Regions from separate parts of the Mesorhizobium sp. RSR565B genome, predicted to be linked through region 1. Evidence: riboswitches for the same ligand, from Rfam matches in the RefSeq annotation. Region 1 holds a riboswitch; the other holds the start of a gene.
The links. A riboswitch is a leader RNA that binds a small molecule or an ion and turns the genes downstream of it on or off. The one in region 1 is predicted to bind thiamine pyrophosphate.

Region 1 (10,326 bases):
AAAGATCAGGAACAGCTGCACCAGAAGCGGCGTGCCGCGAAAGATCCAGACATAGAAGCGGACCACGGCAACCAGAGGCTTGGGGCCGAACAGCCGCACCAGGGCGACAACCAGGCCGACGAACAGGCCGAGTGCGAACGATAGCAATGTCAGCGGTACGGTGAAGATCAACGCCGCCCACAGCAGTGTCGGCAACGAGTCCAGCATCAGGTGTAGCCAGTGCGGCACGAACGGCTCCTCCCTCACAGACCGCCGCGGTGACGGCAGTGCGATTGTGTGCTTCTCATATCATGCGAATAACGGCGAGCCGTCAAAGACGGCCCGCCGCTATTTGTCATTGCCGGCAAACCGCCGGGAGATGGTCTTTACTGCGAGACATCCTGGCCGAAATAGGTATCGGCGATCTTCTTGTAGGTGCCGTCGGCCTTGATGTCGGCCAGCGCCTTGTTGATCGCCGCGACCAGCTCCGGATCACCCTTGCGCACGATGACGCCGGAATAGTCGGCGTTCTCTTCCTGCGCGGCGATCTTCACATTGGCGTCCGGCTTGTGCTTCTTGAAGTCGAGGAAAGACAGGCTGTCATTGATGGTGGCGTCGGCGCGGCCGGTGAGCAGCAGCTGGATCGACTGGTCGAAGCCGTCGGTGCCGACGAGTTCGGCGCCGTTGGTCTCGGCGAGCTTGCCGAAATTCGATGTCAACGACTGTGCCGACTTCTTACCCTTGAGGTCGGCGAAGGTCTTGATGTCGGTGTTGTCGCCGCGCACGATCAGCACGGCCTTGGAGGCGATGTAAGGATCGGAGAAATCGTACTTGGCCTTGCGCGCGTCGGTGATGCCGACCTCGTTGATCACGGCGTCGTAGCGGTTGGCGTCGAGGCCGGCGATCAGCCCGTCCCATTTGCCTTCGAGGAACTCGACCTTGACGCCGAGCTTGTCGCCGATCGCCTTGGCGATCTCGACGTCGAAGCCGACCAGCGCGCCGGAAGCATCATGATAGGTGAAGGGCGCATAGGTGCCTTCGGTGCCGACTTTGAGGGTGCCGGCCTGCTTGATCTGGTCAAGATTGGCGCCGGCATGGCCTGATGTAACAGCCAGAACCTGAAGCGTTCCGGCGACGATGAGCGAATTGAGCCATTTCATTTCTATGTGATCCCGTCCTTGGCCGGTGTCCGGCGCTTGTGAGAGCCGGAAACTGACAGATACAGCGCAGCAAAATAAGGAACCAGATTTCAAAAAAACGGCGATCCAGAAATCAGATTCTCAAAGCAGCTCGGATCGGTGCCAATAGTCCCGATCTGCGGTGTCGATGCGCCCTGTCGGACCGCACAAAACAACCGCCATCGGCGGCGGAACCAATCCCCGGTGTGGCACGTTCATGGCTTGTTGTAGGGCGCCGCGTTTCCATTTCAAGAACCCTTGGCTGCGCTAGGCCCGAAGCAATTCCAGGAAAGTGGGAAAGCGGTTTCCGTCGGAATTGCGTCAAACAGAGATAACGGCCGCCAGGCCGTCCGAAAATGTCCGGGAGCAGGAGCGCGGCATGATCGAAGACACGGCAGGACGGACCATGGTCCGCACGGCAATGAAAGCCCCTTACCTCGAGCGCGATGAGGAACATGTTCTCGCCTTGCGCTGGAAGGAAGACCAGGATCAGCAGGCGCTGCATCAGATTACCGTCGCCCATATGCGGCTGGTCATCTCCATGGCTTCGAAATTCCGACATTACGGCCTGCCGCTCGGCGATCTGGTCCAGGAGGGCCATGTCGGGCTGCTGGAAGCAGCCGCGCGTTTCGAGCCGGAGCGCGAGGTGCGCTTCTCGACCTATGCGACATGGTGGATCCGCGCTTCGATGCAGGACTACATCCTGCGCAACTGGTCGATCGTTCGCGGCGGCACCTCTTCGGCGCAAAAGGCGCTGTTCTTCAACCTGCGGCGCCTGCGCGCCCGTCTTGCCAACGGCGCCGAGCCGATCTCTAACGCCACGCTCTACCGCGAAGTCTCGGTAGCCCTCGGCGTCTCCGAGGCCGATGTCGAGAAGATGGATTCCAGGCTTTCAGCACCTGACTCTTCGCTCAACGCACCGCTCGCCGACGAAGCTGGCACCACCGAGCGGATGGACTTCCTGATTTCGGACGATCCATTGCCTGACGAGGTCGCCGGCGACACCATCGACGTCGAACGGCGCCTGATGTGGCTGAAGACGGCGCTCCGCGCGCTCAATGCCCGCGAACTCAGGATCATCGAGGAGCGCCGGCTGAGCGACGAAGGTGCGACGCTTGAGGCGCTTGGCGAGACGCTCGGCATTTCCAAGGAGCGTGTCCGGCAGATCGAGGCCCGCGCCATGGAAAAGCTCAAGCTCGCGCTGGTGAAGCAGAATCCGGAGTTCATGGCGGCCTGAGATTGCCAGGAACGGGGTACCCCGAGTTATCTCAGAAAAGTTATCTCAGAAAAAAGCACTACGAAGGCTGGGGTTTCTGACGAAGACCGGCGCTATCTGTCCGTGACGATCTTGACCTTGTCGCCGGCCGAAACCGAGGCGCCCGGCGACATCGCGTTGAGCACGCGGAACAGATCGAGCTTGCGGTCGACGCCGACCATCTGCGCCGAAAGTGTGCCCATCGTCTGCCCGGCCTGTACCGTGACGACGCGGATATGCAGCGGCTTCAGTGCCGCCTTCTCGGCGGGGCTGAGCACGCGGAACGAACCGCTGACCGAGCGTGCCACCGGATCGAGTGTCGTGCTGGCCGAGGGGGCCGCTGTCAAAAGCCGGTAGACCTGACCGCCGGCGCGGATCACCGCAATGTCGAACTGCCAGCCATCGGCGCCGGCGTGCGCGGTCGCCGCCTGGTTGCCGTCGATCGTCTCCTGGCGCACACTGGTCTCGTCGAGACCGGCCACCCAGCCGCTTCTGATGTAGTCGGTCAGCGCACGATCCTTGTCGATCGACACACCGTCGAAGCGGATCGCCATGTCGCCGGGACCGGTCGCCGTCACCGCCGCCGCCGAATTGTCGATGATGAAGCCGTCGGGCACCGTGAACGAAACGCCGAGGCCCGGATGCAGGAAGGTCTGGCCGCGCACATAGCCCTCTTCCGGCGTGTCGCCATAGAGCAGGCCGTCTATCCCGGCCAGGAAGGAATCGCGGTCGCGGGTGCCGATGCCCGGCGCGCCGAACTGGCGGGCGTGGCGCTGCGCCAGATCAATTCGCTGCGGCGTGTTGGGGTGCGTGGCCAGGAAGTCGAGGCTGGCGTCGGTGGCGCCGCTGATCGAGCGGAAATCGGTGTAGGCCGACATCGACTGCAGGAAACGCCCGGCGGCATAGGGATCGTAACCCGCCTCGCCGATCGACTTGATGCCGATGGCGTCTGCCTCCAGCTCCTGGTTGCGCGAGAACTGCGCCAGCCTCAGCTTGCCGCGGATCAATGCCTGCTTGGCGGTCGGGCTGTCGCCCAGCACATCGGAGACCACCTTGGTCGCCAGGCCTTCCTCGGCCTCGAGCTGCTGTCGCTGCAGACCGTGATTGGCGGTGACGTGGCCCATCTCATGCGCGATGACGGCGGCGAGTTCGGCCGAATCATTGGCCAGCGCCAGCAGGCCGCGGGTGACGTAGAGATAGCCACCCGGCAGCGCGAAAGCGTTGACGTTGGGCGAATTGAGGATGGTGATGCGATAGGTCTGGGTCGGATTGGCCGACACCACGGTCAGGCTGCCGACAACCTTGGCCACCATGCGCTCGAGCTTGGGATCGGAATATTCGCCGCCATAGGTGGCAAGGATGCGCGGATGCTGTGCCTTCGCCAGTTCGGCAAGCTTGCTGTTGGCGGCGACATTGTCGACCGTGATCGGCTTGTCGGAAGGCTGGAAGCCGGATTCCTGCACTTCGGGAGGCGTGAACATCTGGCAGCTGGCCAGCGCCACGGCAAGGCCGGCCAGCGCGAGGAAGCGCACCAGCGGTCTGCGTTTCAAAGTGTCAGTGCCGGTCGGCAGCACGGCGTTCCTTCAGCTCTCGGCGCATGATTTGGACCGGGGTCCGCGCCAGCGAAAAATCGGTTTCGTTGGCAATCCTGCACACATCAAAAAACCTACAGCGTTTACGCATCCGGCCGGGTGCGGCGCTGTAGGGGCAAATCACGGCTCGTGCCGGACCAGTACTAAGCGGACCTAGCCACATCGACTGGACCATGGCAAGCAAGCGCCACATCACCTGTAGCCGGTTTGGTCGTAAATTATGTCCGCTTCCGGGCAATATCGCGTGATCCGCCCGAACTTGCGCCGATATAGCGCCGAAACGCTTCAGGGCCAGTGCCGTCGAAAAAATCGCCGGCAGGTCCCGTCGCGGCAACCCTGCCATTGTCCAGAAAAACCATCTGCTCGCCGATACGGCGAGCGTCTTCCGGCTGATGCGTGACGAACAGCACCGTCATCGCCCGCTCGGCATGAACGCCGGCCACCAGGTCGAGCATGTCGTCGCGCAGTGCTGGCCCGAGCGAAGCGAACGGCTCGTCGAGCAGCAGCACTGGCCGGTCGCGCACCAGAACGCGGGCGAGCGCCACGCGCTGCCTTTCGCCGCCGGAGAGTTCGCGCGGCAGGCGCATTTCCTTGCCGGCCAGGCCGACGCGGTCAAGCGCCTCGGCGATTGCGGCGCGATCGGCGTCGGTCAGGTTGAGCGATGGCGAGCGGCCGAGCCCGACATTCTTCTCCACCGAGAGATGAGCAAACAGATTGTTTTCCTGGAATACCATCGACACCGGCCGCGCCGAAGGCGGCTCGGCGCCGACATCGGCGGCGCCGATCAGCACACGACCGGACTCTGGCGTCTCGAAACCAGCCACCAGATTGAGCAAGGTCGATTTGCCCGAACCGCTTGCCCCCATGATGGCGGTGATCTTCGATGTATCGAATTCGACATCGAACAGGAATGGCGTTTCGCCATAGCTGAACGAGACCTTGTCCAGCCGGACAGTCGTGCCTTTCTCCACAGCGGACGTCACGATCTCTCTCCCCGTCCCAGCCAGTCTGCCGCGACCACCAATGCAAGGCAGACCGCCCCGAGCAGCAAAGCCAGCCCGGCAGCATCGGCCGTGCGATAGCTGCCCATGCGCGCCAGCAGGAGATAGGGCAAGGTCTGCACCGAATCGCTGCCGAACAGCGCGATGACGCCGAGATCGCCGAGCGACAGTGCCATGGCGAAGGCAAAGCCGGTGGCCAGCGGCCGCCGGAGCGATGGCCAGTCGACCAGAAGCAGCCGGTTCCAGCCCGCAATGCCGAGCTGCGCGCACAGCTTTTCATGGCGCTCGCTCGCCGCATCATAGGCCGGGCGCATCGCGCGGATGGCAAAGGGCATCGCCATCACCGCATTGACGGTGACGACCATGACCGGCGCGATGGCAAAGACATCGCTGATCGTGCGCAGCAGGAGAAACCAGCCGGCGCCGATGACGATGGGCGGCACGACGAGGACGAAGCCGGCGCCGGTGTCGGTGGCATGTTCGAGCAATGAACGGGCACTGGACCGGCGGCGCAGCGACAGTGCCCGCCGCGCCATGATCAGCGACAGTGCCAGCGCCACCGAAAGTAGCGCCGCCGAGAAGGCGAGACCGGCGCTGGTCAGCGTCGCCTGACGCACGGCACTCTCGCCCGCCAGCCGGCCGAGATCGGCGCCGAGGCCGGAGGCAACGGTGGCCGCCATCGGTCCGGCGACGAACAGCAAGGCGAGCACGATCAGGACGGCGTTGAACGCTGTTTCTGCTTTGCCGGCCAAGTGATAGCGGCGCGGCGCGACAGGCAAATTGGCGTCGCCGGTCACATTGGCGCCGAGCCGCGTCAGCGCCAGCATGACGGCGAAAGTCAGCGCGATCTGTAGCACCGTCAGCGTCACCGCTCGCGCCGGATCGAAGTCGAAACGCAGCGCCTGATAGATGGCGACTTCCAGCGTCGTCGCCGCCGGCCCGCCGCCGAGGATCAGGACGATGGTGAAGGAGGTGATGCAAAGCATGAAGACAAGCCCGGCGACGCCCGGCAGCGCGGCGCGCAGCACCGGCCACTCGATCAGCCGGAAGGCTGGCCTCGCCCCCATGCCGAGCTGGCTCGCCAGCCGCCATTGATCGGCCGGCACCGTTCCCAGCGCTTCGAGGAACAGCCGGGTGGCCAGCGGCAGGTTGAAGAAGACGTGGGCGACGAGGATGCCCGACAGCCCATAGATGTCGGGCCAGCTCTGGCCACCGATCGCGGCGAAATAACCGGCGCGGCCATAGAGCGCCAGTATTCCCAGCGCTCCGACAATTGCCGGCAAGGCAAGGGGCACAGTGAATAGCTGCAGGATGAAGCCGCGTCCGAAGAAGCGCGGATGCCGCGACAGCGCCCGGGCGACGAAGAGCGCCGGTACGGCGGAAAGCAGAGTCGAGAGCGCAGCCTGCCAGAGCGTGAAGCGGACAACGCGCAGGAGATAGAGGTCAAAGGCGGACGCGGCGCCGGAAAGGTCGTGCGCGCCTTCGCGGATAAGGCCGGCGAAGGCGCCACCGATCAGCAGCGCGATTGCCGCAAGCGCGACAATGCCGGCCGTGATGCGGGGGTCAGAGCGTTGCACTCTTTACCGGGCGTCGCGTTCCTTCGCGCCCCCCTCTGTCCTGCCGGACATCTCCCCCACGAGGGGGGAGATTGGCGGTTTTAGCGCTCCGCTCATTCCTGCAGCTTCGGAGATTGGCGAAAGTCAACGTAAAGGCCAATCTCCCCCCTCGTGGGGGAGATGTCCGGCAGGACAGAGGGGGGCGCCGTAGAGCACTCATCTTTTGACTATACAGCCAAATCTACTTGCTCATCACCGCCAGCCATTCATCCACCCAGGCCTTGCGATTTGCCGCGACCTCTTCCGGGCTGAACAGCAAGGTCTTCGCCGGCTTGACCAGCCTATCAAAAGCCGGATTGAGCGGCTTGTCGGTTTTCCCAGCCGGGAACATCCAGTTGGTCTCCGGAATGACATCCTGGAATTTCGGCCCGGTCATGAAGGCCAGAAACTTTGCCGCCAGCGGGTTCTTCGCGCCCGTGGTGGTGATGCCGGCGACCTCGACCTGCAAATACTCGCCTTCTTCGAACGACGCCGCCTGGAAGCGCCCGGTGTTCTCGGCCACCATGTGGTAGGCCGGCGATGTCGTATAGGACAGCACCATCGGCGCCTCGCCCTTGGTGAACAGGCCATAGGCCTCGCTCCAGCCGGGCGTCGCCGTCAGCACTTTGCCCTTGAGTTTGGCCCAGGCTTCCGGCGCCTTGTCGCCATAGACCGACTTAACCCACAGCAGCAGGCCGAGGCCCGGCGTCGACGTCCTCGGATCCTGGATGACGATCTTGTCGGCGGCATCGCCCTCGACCAGTTCCTTCAGGCTCTTCGGTGGGTTCTTCAGCTTCTCGGTGTCGTAGACGACGGCGAAATAACCATAATCATAGGGCACGAAAGTGTCGTCGCTCCAGCCGCCCGGCACGTTGTTTTCAGCCACCGCGCCATGTCGGACAAACAGGCCGGAAGCCTTGGCTTCCGCGGTGAGGTTGGTGTCGAGGCCAAGCACGATATCTGCTTTGGTCGAGGCTCCTTCCAGCTTGACGCGGTTGAGAAGTGCGACGCCGTCGGCCGCCGAGACGAAGTCGACGCTGCAGCCGCACTCGGCTTCGAATTCCTTCTTCACCTGGGGGCCCGGACCCCAGTCGGCAGTGAAACTCTCATAGGTATAGATCGTGAGTTTTTCCTGCGCTGACGCAGGGCTTGCCAGTAGCGAAACAGCAAGCCCCAGCGCTGGGACAAGACGGGACAAAAACATGCGCATCGGCGCCTCCTTCATTCGTGTTGAAAGGAATTGAGGCGTCGGGCTGTCCGAAGCGTCTAATCCCTCCGCCGGTACAAACCGGATCAGGTTCAGCGGGTTGGCGAGACTGCCTCTCAGCCGGTCCGCGAAGATCGCGTCCGGCACCCCGTTAGAGCGTTTCGACACATAGGCCCGGCCAAGGTGCCACGCAAGTGGAAGTTTGCCCGAGCATGATCCCGGAAAGTGGAATCCGTTTCCGGAAAAAGATCATGCTCCAACAAAGAGTGACGGTGCCGCTCGGCCTTCCGTTTCGTCGGCGGGGCTGGTAAGGGCCAGCGGATATGAGCACATTCACCATCCTGCTTGGCGGCGATCTCGTCCGCACGCCGCGGCTCGACCGGCAGGTCGCGGGCACGCGCGTCATCGCCGCCGACGCCGGCATCGATCATGCCCGCCTGCTCGGCCTGATGCCGGAGCTGTGGGTCGGCGATTTCGATTCCGTGCCGGCGGACCTGCCTGCCGATCTCGCCGCCGTGCCGCGGGAGGTGTTTCCTCCCGAAAAGGACAAGACCGATGGCGAACTGGCGATCGCGGCGGCATTGGAACGCGGCGCCACCAGCCTGGTGCTGGCCGGCGCTTTCGGCGGCAAGCGCGCCGACCACGCCTTCCTCCATCTGGCGCTCAGCCTGCGGCTGGCAGAGACAGGCACAAAAGTGCTGTTGACCAGCGGAGCGCAGGAAGGCGCCCCTCTGCTGCCTGGCAAGGCCGGCTTCGACTATGCCGACGGAACGCTGTTTTCGGTGCTCGGCTTTTCCGATCTTTCGGGCCTCACCGTGTCCGGCGCGAAGTGGCCGCTCGACCATGTCGAGGTCGTGTTCGGCTCGTCGCTGACCATCTCGAACGAGGTCAAGTCCAACACGACCGGGGGCGGCCTCGAAATCGCGCTCGGCCATGGCCGCGCGCTGCTGCTCGCCCACCCCTACCCCTTGCCTGAAAGCTGACATGGCCCCGCCCCTTCTCAACCTCGACGGCATAAGACTGACCTTTGGCGGCACGCCGCTGCTCGACGGCGCCGAACTGACGGCGTCCGCCGGTGACAAGATCGCGCTCGTCGGCCGCAACGGCTCCGGCAAGTCGACGCTCCTGAAGATTGCCGCCGGTCTGATCGAGCCGCAAGACGGCGAGGTCTTCCGCCAGCCTTCGGCAACGGTGCGCTATCTCCCGCAAATGCCCGACATGGACGGCTTTGCCAATGTGCATGCCTATGTCGAGGCTGGGCTTGGGCCTGCCGACGATCCCTACCGCGCCACATATCTGATGGAGCATCTCGGCCTCGCCGGCACGGAGAACCCCAACGATCTCTCCGGTGGCGAGGCGCGCCGCGCAGCACTTGCCCGCGTCATGGCGCCCGAACCCGATATTCTGCTGCTTGATGAGCCGACGAACCATCTCGATTTGTCGGTCATCGAATGGCTGGAAGAGGAGCTCGTCCGGACGTCTTCGGCGCTGATCGTCATCTCGCACGACCGTCGCTTCCTCGAACGCGTCTCGCGCGCCACTGTCTGGCTCGACCGTGGCCAGACCCGCCGCCTCGACAAGGGCTTTGGCCATTTCGAGGAATGGCGCGACCTTGTGCTGGAAGAGGAAGAGCGCGAACAGCACAAGCTCGGCCGCCAGATCGTGCGCGAGGAGCATTGGCTGCGCTATGGCGTGACGGCTCGCCGTAAACGCAACATGCGCCGCCTGGGCGAACTGCAGACCATGCGCCAGCGTTTTCGCGGCCATCGCGGCGCCGAGGGCTCGGCCACCATGGTGGCCAGCGACGCCGCCGAATCCGGCAAGCTGGTGATCGAGGCCAAGAACATCGAAAAGAGCTTTGGCGACCTCACCGTGGTCAAAAGCTTCTCGACCCGCATCCAGCGCGGCGATCGCGTCGGCCTTGTCGGGCCGAACGGGGCCGGCAAGACGACGCTGTTGAAGATGCTTACCGGCGAGATGAAGCCCGACGCCGGCTCGGTGCGGCTCGGCACCAATCTGGAAATCGCCACGCTCGACCAGAAGCGCGAGGCGGTCGATCCGGCCGAGACCCTGGCGCAGTATCTCACGGACGGGCGCGGCGAAAACCTCGTCATCAATGGCGAGCAGCGCCATGTCGTGTCCTACATGAAGGATTTCCTGTTCAAGCCGGAACAGGCGCGCACCCCGGTGCGCGAGCTGTCCGGCGGCGAACGGGCGCGGCTGCTCCTGGCGCGTGTTCTGGCGCGGCCGGCCAACCTTCTGGTGCTCGACGAGCCGACCAACGATCTCGACATGGAGACGCTGGAACTGTTGCAGGAACTTGTCGCCGGCTTTGCCGGCACGGTCATCCTGGTCAGCCACGACCGCGACTTCCTCGACCGCACCGTCACCAGCATCATCGCCCCGGACGGAGGCGGCCGCTGGATCGAATATGCCGGTGGCTATTCCGACATGCTGGCGCAGCGCGGCGGCACCCGGCTCGACGACCGCAAGGCGCGCGCCAAGGCCGAAGCCAGCGA
Region 2 (10,326 bases), 2.5 Mb from region 1:
CGTCGATCCCGGCTGGCTCTTGTTCAACGGTGACGGCGGCAGCCTTGCGGGGGGCCATTTCGGCTTTGACGAGTCGGGCCGGCAGATCCCGATGCCGTCGCTGGCCACCGTCGATGTGCCCATCGTCTCATGGATCAGCGCCGGCGAACTCGGCAGCCAGGACATGGTGGTCAATCTCAGCGACTATCCGACCATCCCCACCACCGATCTGGAGCAGGGCCAATGGATTGCGCTGCGCGTCGACGGCCCGTCGATGAACAAGATCTCGCCACCGGATTCGATCATCTTCGTCAACCTCAGGGACAAGCGGCTGGTGACCAATGGCTGCTACGTCATTTCGGACGAATCCGGCCAGGCCACCTACAAGCGTTACCGCCCCAACGAGAACCCGCCCTTCCAGCCGGCCTCCTACATGGACATCCCGCCGCCGGCGCTGGAAGGCGCCATCACCATCATCGGCCGGGTGAAGCGCTCGATGATCGATATGTGAGGGAGAAGGCGGTGAGGCGCAATCTCCCCCCTCGAGGGGGAGATGGCCGGCAGGCCAGAGGGGGTCGCCGCGCGTAAGGCGCTGACGTCCTCTGTCCGCGATAGGAAGTCGCGTCAGGACGTACCGACCCCCTCTGTCGCCTTCGGCGACATCTCCCCCTCGAGGGAGGAGATTACGCGCCCAAAAACTCGTTCGTAAAATACCCCCCGAAATCCGGCTTCTCCTTCAGAACCTTGCCATCGCCATCGAGCAATATGCCGGCCCTGAAGAGGTAGGTTCCGATCGCCTCGATCTTGGCCCTGGCGATGGTGCCGATGACGCCGTCCTGGCTGCGCAAGAAGTGTCCGTCGACCAGCATTTTCAGCGAAGCGTGGATCAGCGCCGGGTCGGTCAGCGCATCCCTGTTGGAAGCGATCAGCAGATCGCCGGCTTCCTGCGGGTGATCGCAGGCAAATTGGTAGCCGCGCCGCGTTGCCTCGACGAAGGCCGATGCGGCCTTCGGGTTTGCCTGGAGATATGCATTGCTGGAGGCGATCAAGGTGGTGTGCTCGTCGGGGACGCCGTAGTCGGCGTAGCGGAAGCCGCGCTGCCTGACGCCTTTCAACTCGGCAGCGACGCCTTCCCAGGTCGAGACCTCCAGCGTGAAGTCGACCGAGCCGTTGGCCAGCGCCTCATAGGCCGAGGTGCCTAATGTCACCGTCTCGAAAACGCCCTTGCCGCCATCGTGGCGGATGATGGTCGAGATCAGCGTGTTTTCCCAGGCGCTGCCGAAGCCGCCATAGGTCAGACCGTCGAGATTCCTGGGACTCTTGATCTCGCCGCGATCCGCGTTGAAGACCAACCGGCCGGTCTCCTGCTGGACCACGGCGTAGACCGCCTTGAGATCGGCGCCGGCAGCCCGCTGGGTGAACAGGCCGACGCCGGCAATGCCGAAATCGGCGATGCGGTTGGCGACCAGCGTGCCGGCGCCAGTATCGCCATAGGGCAGGATCTCAACATCGAGCCCGGCCTCGTGGTAGAACCCTTTGTCGCGGGCAACGAACAGGCCGACATGGTTGGTGTTGACCGTCCAGTCGAGCGCGACGGTGATTTTTTGCGTAGCCGCATGAGCGCGAGAGGCAAGCGGCAGTCCGGCAGCCAGCGTCAGCAGCAAAGCCTGCCGGCGTGTGAATTCGGTCATGAAAAACTCCTTTGAGCGGTCTGCGGAAACAAGCCCCGGTCAGTCCCGGGATTGAGCAGCGTGTCGAGGATGTCGGCTTCGAGCGCGGCGGCCTGGCGCGCGGCATCGCTGCCGGTGGTGCGCGGGCGCGGCAGCGGCACGGCAATCTCGCCGATGATGCGGGCCGGCCGCGCCGACATCAGATAGATTCGATCGGAGAGGTAGACGGCTTCGCGCACGTCATGGGTGATCAGCAGCGCGGTCCAGCGGTGGCGCTGCCACATGCCTTCCAGCCAGCGCTGCACACCCGCGCGGGTCAGTGCATCCAGCGCGCCAAAGGGCTCGTCGAGCAGCAGCATGTCGCGCTGCTGCACCACGGTGCGCAAAAGCGCCGCGCGCTGGCGCATGCCGCCGGAAAGTTCCGCCGGCCAGGCGCGCTCAAAGCCGGCAAGGCCGAACTCGGCAAACAGCGGCGCGACGTGCTCGCGTGCCGCCTTGCGGCCAAGACCCTGAACTTCCAGCCCCAGCGTCACATTGTCGATGACGCGTCGCCACGGCATCAGCGCGTCGCGCTGCGGCATGAAGGCGAAGGGGCTGCCCTGCAATGGTGCGCCGTCGAAGCGCATGTCGCCCTCGCCTTTCAGCGCGCCGGTCAGCAACTGGAACAGCGTCGACTTGCCGGCGCCGGAAGGGCCGAGGATGGAGACGAACTCGCCGGCCGCGACATGAAGCGAAATGCCGGCGAGCACCTCAAGCGCGCCGAAGTTCTTCCTGATGTCCCGGAGTTCGAGCCGCGTCATTGACGGTTCTCTTCTGCAGCTTCAACCTTGCCGTCGCGGCTTTCGCTCCCTGCATTCTCCCAAGGCATGGCGAAGCGCTGGACGAGCACGGCAATGCCGAACAGGATCAGCGTGAGCGCGGCGCTGACGGCGACTGCGGCGAGCACCAGATCGGGCCGAAAGTTGTTCTTGGCATTGAGCATGTAGATGCCCAGCCCCTTCGCCGCCCCCGCATATTCGGCGAAGATCGCGCCGACGACGGCGTAGGTGATGGAGATGCGCAGCCCGGCGAAGAAATAGGGCAGCGCCGAAGGCAGGCGCGCCAGCCAGAAGATGCGCCAGCGCCCTGCCCCCATGGTGGCGAGCATCTGCGAAATCGCCTTGCTGGTCGCGGCAAAACCCTCGACCAGCGCCACCATCATCGGGAAGAAGGTAACGAGCGCCACAAGCAAGATTTTTGGCATCAGCCCGAAGCCGAACCACAGTACGATGAGCGGCGCAATCGCGACCAGCGGCAAGGTCTGGCTGACAATCAGCAGCGGAAACAGCGCGCGGCGCAGCGGGGCCAAGAAATCGACCAGCGCCGAAAGCACGAAGGCAGCGACCAACGAGCAGGCGAAGCCGGCTGATGTGGCGCGGATGGTGGGCAGCGTGTTGTCGGCAAGGGCAGCGCGATGCTCCCAGGCCTGCTGCAGCACGCGCGACGGCGCCGGCAGCATGGTGGGCGCAGCGCCACCATAGCGGGCGTAGAGCTCCCACGCCGCGAGGAGCAGGGCGGAGGCGCAGGCGGCGGGGATGGTCTTGGCGATGGCTGCGGCTAATCTCCCCCCTCGAGGGGGAGATGTCGCCGAAGGCGACAGAGGGGGTCGCCTCGCATAGAGCGCCCACGCCTTGCCGATGCGAAAAGGACGTCGGCGCTCCACGCGCTGGGACCCCCTCTGGCCTGCCGGCCATCTCCTGCTCGAGGGGGGAGATTCGTGGGCATCGCGGTCTTCGCCAATCGCCAATGGCTCCCCTCCTCTTTGTGCTGAGGGGTCAGAGGCATCTCCTCCACGCAATGGGTCAGATAAACCAGCCACGGCAATATCCTCAAGGAACGACGCTTGAGCCGCGGCTCAGACGGCGCTCGGGCTGTTCGCCGAGATCGTGATGTCGAGGGCGACGTGGCCGGCGCCGGGGCCGAAGCGGCAGAAGGCCTCGTTGAGCGTGGCAAACACCGCACCGGCATCGCCACGCAATTTGGTGCAGAAGTTCTTTGAGCGCTCAAAGACGCCGGACTGTTTCAGGAAATCGATGCAGCCGTAGATCTCGTCCATATGGTCGCCCGTGCCCATAACGTAGAGCGAGAACTGCGCCGCCACCGGCTGGCCGGTCGACGGCGTGGCCTGGACAGCGCGGATCGCGGCGATCTTGCGCTCGTCCAGCGGAATGGCGGGGCCGCCGGTCTCGTCGGAGCGGCAGATCGGATCGTCGGGCTCGCCCGGACAGCCGCGCGAGACCGCCGCCGAAAGCACGCAGTGCTTGCCGCTTTTGGCCGCCGCGACGAACAGGTCGCGCATGGCGGGAAACAGCACCTCGGGCGGCCCGACCATAAGGGTCGAGATGTCATCGGTTTCGATCCGCAGCCGGTCGCGCCAGGGATCGAGCGCGCCGAGCGCGCCGAGGATGACGCCGACGAAATCGTCGGTCATGGGATAAAGGGAAATCTGTGCGCCTGAAAACATCGCCCGCCTCGCTCCGCTGGTATTATCCAGATCAGCTTTAGGGTCCGAAGGCTTGCCGCCCTCATCTCAGCCCCGACGATACGGAGCACCCCTGTGGATGGGCGGGTTAAAGCACCGTTCGCGGCATTGGGGAAGCCGTTTGTTGAGGCACTGCGGGAAAGTGTTTTGGGCCAGACGTGCCGGGCGCCCGGGCGTTAACAGACGACTCGTCAGTTCGTTGCGTTATCGTCCCAACCGTACGAAATTGGCTTGACGCTCATTCGTACATAAAGTACGATATCTCTTTTCGCAGAGAGGAATGTCCTTGAACACAGCGAACCATGTTGCCTTCGCCGATCTCTCTCGGCCTCTGCTGTCACCCCCGTCGTTGCCGCCGCCTTTGTTGCCGCCGCCTTTATTGCCGCCCCCTTTGTTGCCCTTGTCATTCGATCAGTGCGAACGCCTCGCCGGGGCCTGGCGAATGGCCAGCCAGGACATCGCCGACGACATCCGCTTCATCCGCCAATATCTGAAAGTCGTTGTCGAGAAGGACGAGAGGCTGTCGACCGGCACCCTTGTTCACAGCCGCGCCTATGTCGAGGCCTGCGCCGGCTGGCTGCCACAGACCGTGACGCGCTATCTGCGCCACCTACGCCAGATCACCGAATGCGAACTGGCCATGACAGCTGCCGGGATTCGCTTTGCGCTGTCGAGTTATGCCTGGGAGGCATGAGGGGCGGCTGTCGCCAAACACAAGGAATTGCGCTGCCCGTCGCAGGCGCAATTCGTCAGGTTGAGAGGCTCGGACGCGCCTGAACGGCGGGCGCCAAGGATGGCCCGGCCAGCGAATTCCGGCCTTGCTTTATTTCGACTGGCCTTATTTCTGGCCTTATTTCGATTTGGCTTTGCCGGACTTTGCGGCGGCAGGCTTCGCTGCCTTTGGCTTGGCGGCTGCCTTGGCGGGCTTGGCGTCAGCTTTCTTCGCCGCCTTTTTGGGCTTGGCGACCGCGCCATCGACTTCAGCCGTGGCCTGCTCCCAGTGTTCCTGATGCGCGCCTTCAGGCCGGCCGGCCTTTTCCCAGATCTCGTGCGCGCGCTGGCGAATGCGGTCCTGTTTGTCGTCCGTCACTTAAGCCTCCGTGGTTGGGTCCGGTCGGTTGGTCCAGATTCCACGAAAACATTAGCCGAAAATTCGGCCGGCGTCTTGAGTGACGAGACATCTCAGCGCGGGTCGGAAATCACCGCAACGCCGAGCAGCGCCGCTTTCTTGACGATCAGCCCCGCGAGGTCGGCATCCGAACGATCGGTGCCGGTGCGCTCCCGCAGGAGCGCGATCGCTTCCTTCATCGATAACAGCGCCGTGTTGCGCTCGGCCAGCAACTTGTCGCAACACGCCGCAACATTGGCGGAGTTCGGGGTCTCGACATGCGGCAACATGGCAATTCTCCTTTCATCATGTTCGTCATTCGGCCCTGCCGCCCTTTTGGGAAGAACGACAGGGCCGTATCACCGATGAATGGTTAGGTTGTCGAGCGTTACTCGACCACCTCGACAATCCTGCGCGTGCTGGGGTCGACCAACACGGTATGGTTGTCGACGACGGCGTATCTGTACTGAACGTCGGGAACCTCCTGCAGCTCGACAGTGTCAGGCAAGGCAGTGCCGACATTCAATTCGACGCCGAGCAGATTGACCGAGGCAAGCGGATGTTTCTTTACGTACTGGTGCACGACCGTGCGCTGTTCCGGGGTGATGATCACCTGCTGCTGTGCCGGCTGCGTGACGATCACCTCGTCGGCGGCGGCAATGCCGATACCAGCGATCATGGCGAGCCCGGCGACGGCGGGAATAAGGATGGTTTTCATCTTCGTCTCCTGTCGTTGTTGGCGAGCTCCGCCGTGTTCCCGCATGAGGCGAAAACAGCGCAGATCGAGGTGGCGGGCTCCTGGAGGCAAACGCAGCCGGTACGGTCTTGTTCCGCAAGCGGAGACTAAATTGATCGGCTTCCCGGTCATGCCAGCAGAACCCGCACCCGCAAGATTCGCATTGAAGCACAATCCCTCAGGAGACCTTCGACATGGATGATGCACGGCTCGAATTCCTCGGTGGCGATTGCGGCCGGCGCCGGCATTGATCCGGTGACCGCGCCGCCCGGCCAAGACCGGAACCGACCGCCTTCGTGCCACGCCGTGAAGTTTCAAGCAAAGGTCATTGCTTCGGCGGCTGCGCAGGCACCTCGCCAGGCTTGATCACCGGCGTCTTGCCCTGATCCGGCGGCGGCTGCGTCATACCCTGGTCACCACTGGGCGGCGGCTGCAGCACGCCGCCGCAGGGACCGAGCGTGCTGGTCGATTCGCCGCCGCCATTGGCGACCGGCGGCTTCTGACCATCGTCCTGAGGCTGCGCCTGGCAAGGCGCGGCAGGGCCGTGCTGGTCGCTATTGTCCTGCGCGGCCGCCGGGTCGACCAGCGCCAAGAGCAGCACGCATGGGATGAGGGGGAAAGTCTTCATGGTCCAGCTCCTCTGGATTCATCTCCTTGGCAAAGCAGACTAGTCCTTGGCAAAGCAGACTGGCGGCAATTGGTTCCACTGAAGCTGGAGTGGTTGCTGGAACCTGGCAGCCGGAAGTGAGTTCCACCTTCTCGACGCTAAGCCGCCCAGAGGAGGCAATCATGGAACGAAACAGAAAACCCAATGACGAGGTCGAGGCGCCACCGAGCAAAAACGATGCCCGCGACAGGATCGCCAATGATGAAGTGGAAGCGCCGACGCCGCGCCGGCAGGATTGGGATGCGCTGCGTGGCGCAACGGTCCTACCCGACGGAGCAGATGAGGAAAGCCTGCCGGACACCACCGGTGTCGAGAAGGAAGGCGAACTGCCCGAGGAGGATGACGACAACCCCTACCAGGACAGTGACGATGCCTTGCCCGACGACGCCGAGGAAGCCGCCATTGGTCACGACCTGGCGAGGCGCGGCGGCCCGTTCGACGACGTGTAAGGCAGCGACCGCGGACTTTCGAGAGGTTTCCCGGGACGTCCACGCCGTCACCAGTTGGACCAAGTATGAGCTGAAGGCGATGCCGGAGCATCGCGATATTTCGAAGGATCCGGCTGGCCGGATCCTTCGTTTAAGGCGCCTTGGCGGTTTGGCTTAGCCCTTGTGGTCAAGGGCTGGACGGCGACAATCTCGGCACCTTCGACAGCCGAGAAGCAGCCGAGAAGCACGAACGCGAAGCCCAATATTTCAAGCGCCGTCGAGGCCGCTCGCCTGAAATCTTCAAAGTGCGCAAGAAATCCCCGCCGCGGGCGGTGCAGACACGCTCCGGCATCGCGGCGCTGCGAACCGGGCCATCGACCGCCGGCACTTGAGTGCCGACGGGCTCTGACCTTCAATTCGACCCGGGATCGCCGAGCGCCTCGGTGACGAAGGACGCCGCGATCAGGTCGTCGGCGTCGAGGCGTAGGGAGCCTTCGACACCTCCCATGATGGCTGCGACCTTCTGGAAGGTCTGCATCTCGTGTTCAGTAACGCTGGCGTCTCGCATCCTGGCTTTCAGATCGGCGATGCGTCGGCCCAGTGAGGCCGACGTTCCGATTTCTCTTTTCGACATGGTGGCCTGCTCCTCCCCCAACCCATGCTGTGGACGTACTCAAGTCTGCCTATATATAAGGCAGCGCGAATACAGTCGCCGCAACGCGCGATATCTGGGAAGGTTCCGGCGCCAAATAGTCACGAAATAATACGTGGTGGGACTCGGGTATGTTAAACGCCGACGCGGCGATAGACACCGCAGCCAGCGGCTGCGGCCATCGGCCTGGCCAACCCGTGTCGCGGGTCGCGAATGCGGGTCGGACTTTGATCGCCGCGCGCGAACAGTCAGCGAGAGGCCGGAACCACGCCGGACACCGAGCGCGCCGTTTCGGGCGAAAACACCACGAAAGCAAAAACCAGAACGGCAGCGGCGATAATGAGCGAGCCGCCGGCGACGATCGGTTCAAGCGCCGGGTTTCCCTGCAGCATCACATACAGCGCCGGCAGCATGATCACCAAGCCGAGAGTGTAGAGCCCGTAGTGGATCATGGCGACGCGACGCGCCGCCTTTTGCGGATTGAGCGCGTAGTAGCCGCCGAAGATGGCGCTCGTCACCCAACCGAGCAGATTGATATGCGCGTGCGCCGGAAAAGCGGCGTGGTCGCCCGAGATCGCCATCTGCAGGCCGGCCGCAATCCCCAACATCAGGAACAAGATGGCAGTTTTGAAAAAGAGTTCTGAAACCCTCGGCATGTCATTTCTCCCCCTATGCGGTCTGCGACCGCTTGCGACCTGGAGAATACACCCACGCGCAGAAATTTTCCACGCCCCGGTTATGGGGCCATGCCTGCACAGCTTTTTGCACGCTGTTCGACTTTTCTGGCTGCCACAACCCGGCGCCGCCGCGCTACGGCGTCAGCAAGATGTCGGCGCCCGCTCGCTCGTCGAACACCACCGCGCAGCCGCGCCCCAGCGCCACTGCCGACAGCGCGTTGGCCACCGTCTCGTCCGGCGATACGAAATCACCGGTCAGCACTCGCAACTCCTCCACCGCCCTGGCCATTGACACGCAGTGCCCGGCAACGCGATCGCTCGTGCAGGCGTCAATGACGCTGACGAGGTCGATCATCGCGAACTGGCCCATACCGGCCTCCACAAAAACAGCGTCCCGTCGCGGATATGAACGCCGAGGCGAGAGACAATGTTCCGCAGGTCCGATGCCCAGGCGGAGCACTCGACAGCCCGACCTGGAACGGGCCGGCCGGCGACAACCACTTCGCTTGACAACAGGCCCTGTTTGTTCTCTATTTGTTCGGCAAAAACGCCTCTCACAACAGACGCGGCTAATGCTGCAACGCCGCAAAGGGAACGGTCGGGATGGAGCCCACCATCCTGCATGCGGATCTCGACGCCTTCTACGCCTCGGTCGAGCAGCTGCTCGACCCGGCGCTCAGGGGCAAGCCGATCGCCGTCGGCGGCGGCGTCGTGCTTGCCGCTTCCTACGAAGCCAGGGTTTTCGGCGTGCGCGGCGGCATGCCCGGACGACGCGCGCGCGAGCTTTGCCCCGGACTGATCTTCGTCGGCGGCCATTTCGCCGACTATCAGCGGCTGGGCGACGCCGCCATCAAGGTGCTCGACGATTTCACGCCGCTGGTCGAGCGGATTTCCATCGATGAAGCCTTTGCCGATGTCGCCGGCTGCACGCATCTGTTCGGGCCGCCGGCCGAGATCGCCGCCACGGTGCGTCGGCGCGTCCGGGCAGAGCTCGGCCTGCCGATCTCGATCGGCGTGGCGCGCACCAAGCATCTGGCCAAGATCGCCTCGCAGGTGGCCAAGCCCGACGGCCTGGTGGTGGTCGATCCGGACACCGAACTTGCCTTCCTGCATGATCTGCCAGTCGGGCTGATGTGGGGCGTCGGCCCGGCGACCAGAGCGCGGCTGGCCGAGATCGGCATCGAGACCATCGGCCAGTTGGCAAAGACGCATAGCGGGGCGCTGCGAAGGTTACTCGGGCCCGCCGCCGGCGAAAAGCTGGCGTCGCTGGCATGGAACCGCGACCCGCGAAAGCTCGAAACCCACAGGCCGTCGCATTCCGCCGGCGCGCAGTCGGCGCTTGGCAGACGGCCGGCCGAGGCGCGTATCTTCGGACCCGTGCTGCTGCATCTGGCAGACCGGGTCGCAAGCCGGCTCAGGGCGAAATCACGGCCCGGGCGCACGGTGACGGTGCGCGTGCGTTTCGCCGATCTGCACGCTGTCACACGCTCGCTGACGCTCGATCAGCCGATTTCGGCAACCGCGATGCTGGCCGAAATCGCCGGGGAGCTGGTGCGCGGCGTGCTGGCCGCCAACCCTCGGGAGAAGACCATCTCGCTGCTGGCGATCTCGGTGTCGCAGCTGGAAGAAAGTGCCGAGCTGCAGTTGGAGCTGCCGCTCGGGCTTGCCGATGAAAAGCAGCGGCCCGGCAGCAGGCAAGGCCTGGCGCGCTTTGGCGCCGACCGCGCCATCGACAAGATCCGCCAGCGCTTTGGCAGAGAGGCTGTCGGCTATGGCGCCGTGGCGCTGGAAGCCCGGCGCTCGGTTCCCGACGCCTTCCGCGAACTGGCGGAGAAGGAACTGTGAGTGCGGCGCGACGGCAAGGCCAATGTTTAGGCTGGACCCCTCC

Region 2: linked by a shared signal. The riboswitch ahead of ACYG9R_RS01600 (YkoF family thiamine/hydroxymethylpyrimidine-binding protein) and the one ahead of thiB (thiamine ABC transporter substrate binding subunit) in region 1 are both predicted to bind thiamine pyrophosphate.

Annotation. Positions count from the first base shown of each region.
Region 1 covers NZ_JBTTIE010000001.1:2,775,113-2,785,438, reverse strand. Annotated here, with positions in the region: gene ACYG9R_RS13540 (amino acid ABC transporter permease) at 1-228, opposite strand, end outside; gene ACYG9R_RS13535 (amino acid ABC transporter substrate-binding protein) at 366-1,139, opposite strand; gene ACYG9R_RS13530 (RNA polymerase factor sigma-32) at 1,537-2,394, shown strand; gene ACYG9R_RS13525 (M48 family metalloprotease) at 2,487-3,893, opposite strand; gene thiQ (thiamine ABC transporter ATP-binding protein) at 4,223-4,987, opposite strand; gene thiP (thiamine/thiamine pyrophosphate ABC transporter permease) at 4,984-6,582, opposite strand; gene thiB (thiamine ABC transporter substrate binding subunit) at 6,803-7,810, opposite strand; TPP riboswitch at 7,854-7,968, opposite strand; gene ACYG9R_RS13505 (thiamine diphosphokinase) at 8,131-8,790, shown strand; gene ACYG9R_RS13500 (ABC-F family ATP-binding cassette domain-containing protein) at 8,792-10,326, shown strand, end outside.
Region 2 covers NZ_JBTTIE010000001.1:319,942-330,267, forward strand. Annotated here, with positions in the region: gene ACYG9R_RS01580 (LexA family transcriptional regulator) at 1-490, shown strand, start outside; gene ACYG9R_RS01585 (ABC transporter substrate-binding protein) at 663-1,670, opposite strand; gene ACYG9R_RS01590 (ABC transporter ATP-binding protein) at 1,667-2,449, opposite strand; gene ACYG9R_RS01595 (ABC transporter permease) at 2,446-3,288, opposite strand; gene ACYG9R_RS01600 (YkoF family thiamine/hydroxymethylpyrimidine-binding protein) at 3,544-4,152, opposite strand; TPP riboswitch at 4,143-4,255, opposite strand; gene ACYG9R_RS01605 (hypothetical protein) at 4,613-4,864, shown strand; gene ACYG9R_RS01610 (DUF2934 domain-containing protein) at 5,021-5,260, opposite strand; gene ACYG9R_RS01615 (hypothetical protein) at 5,353-5,568, opposite strand; gene ACYG9R_RS01620 (DUF1236 domain-containing protein) at 5,667-5,996, opposite strand; gene ACYG9R_RS01625 (hypothetical protein) at 6,340-6,642, opposite strand; gene ACYG9R_RS01630 (hypothetical protein) at 6,804-7,130, shown strand; gene ACYG9R_RS01635 (hypothetical protein) at 7,271-7,501, shown strand; gene ACYG9R_RS01640 (hypothetical protein) at 7,522-7,743, opposite strand; gene ACYG9R_RS01645 (heme-copper oxidase family protein) at 8,010-8,417, opposite strand; gene ACYG9R_RS01650 (hypothetical protein) at 8,572-8,808, opposite strand; gene dinB (DNA polymerase IV) at 9,042-10,283, shown strand.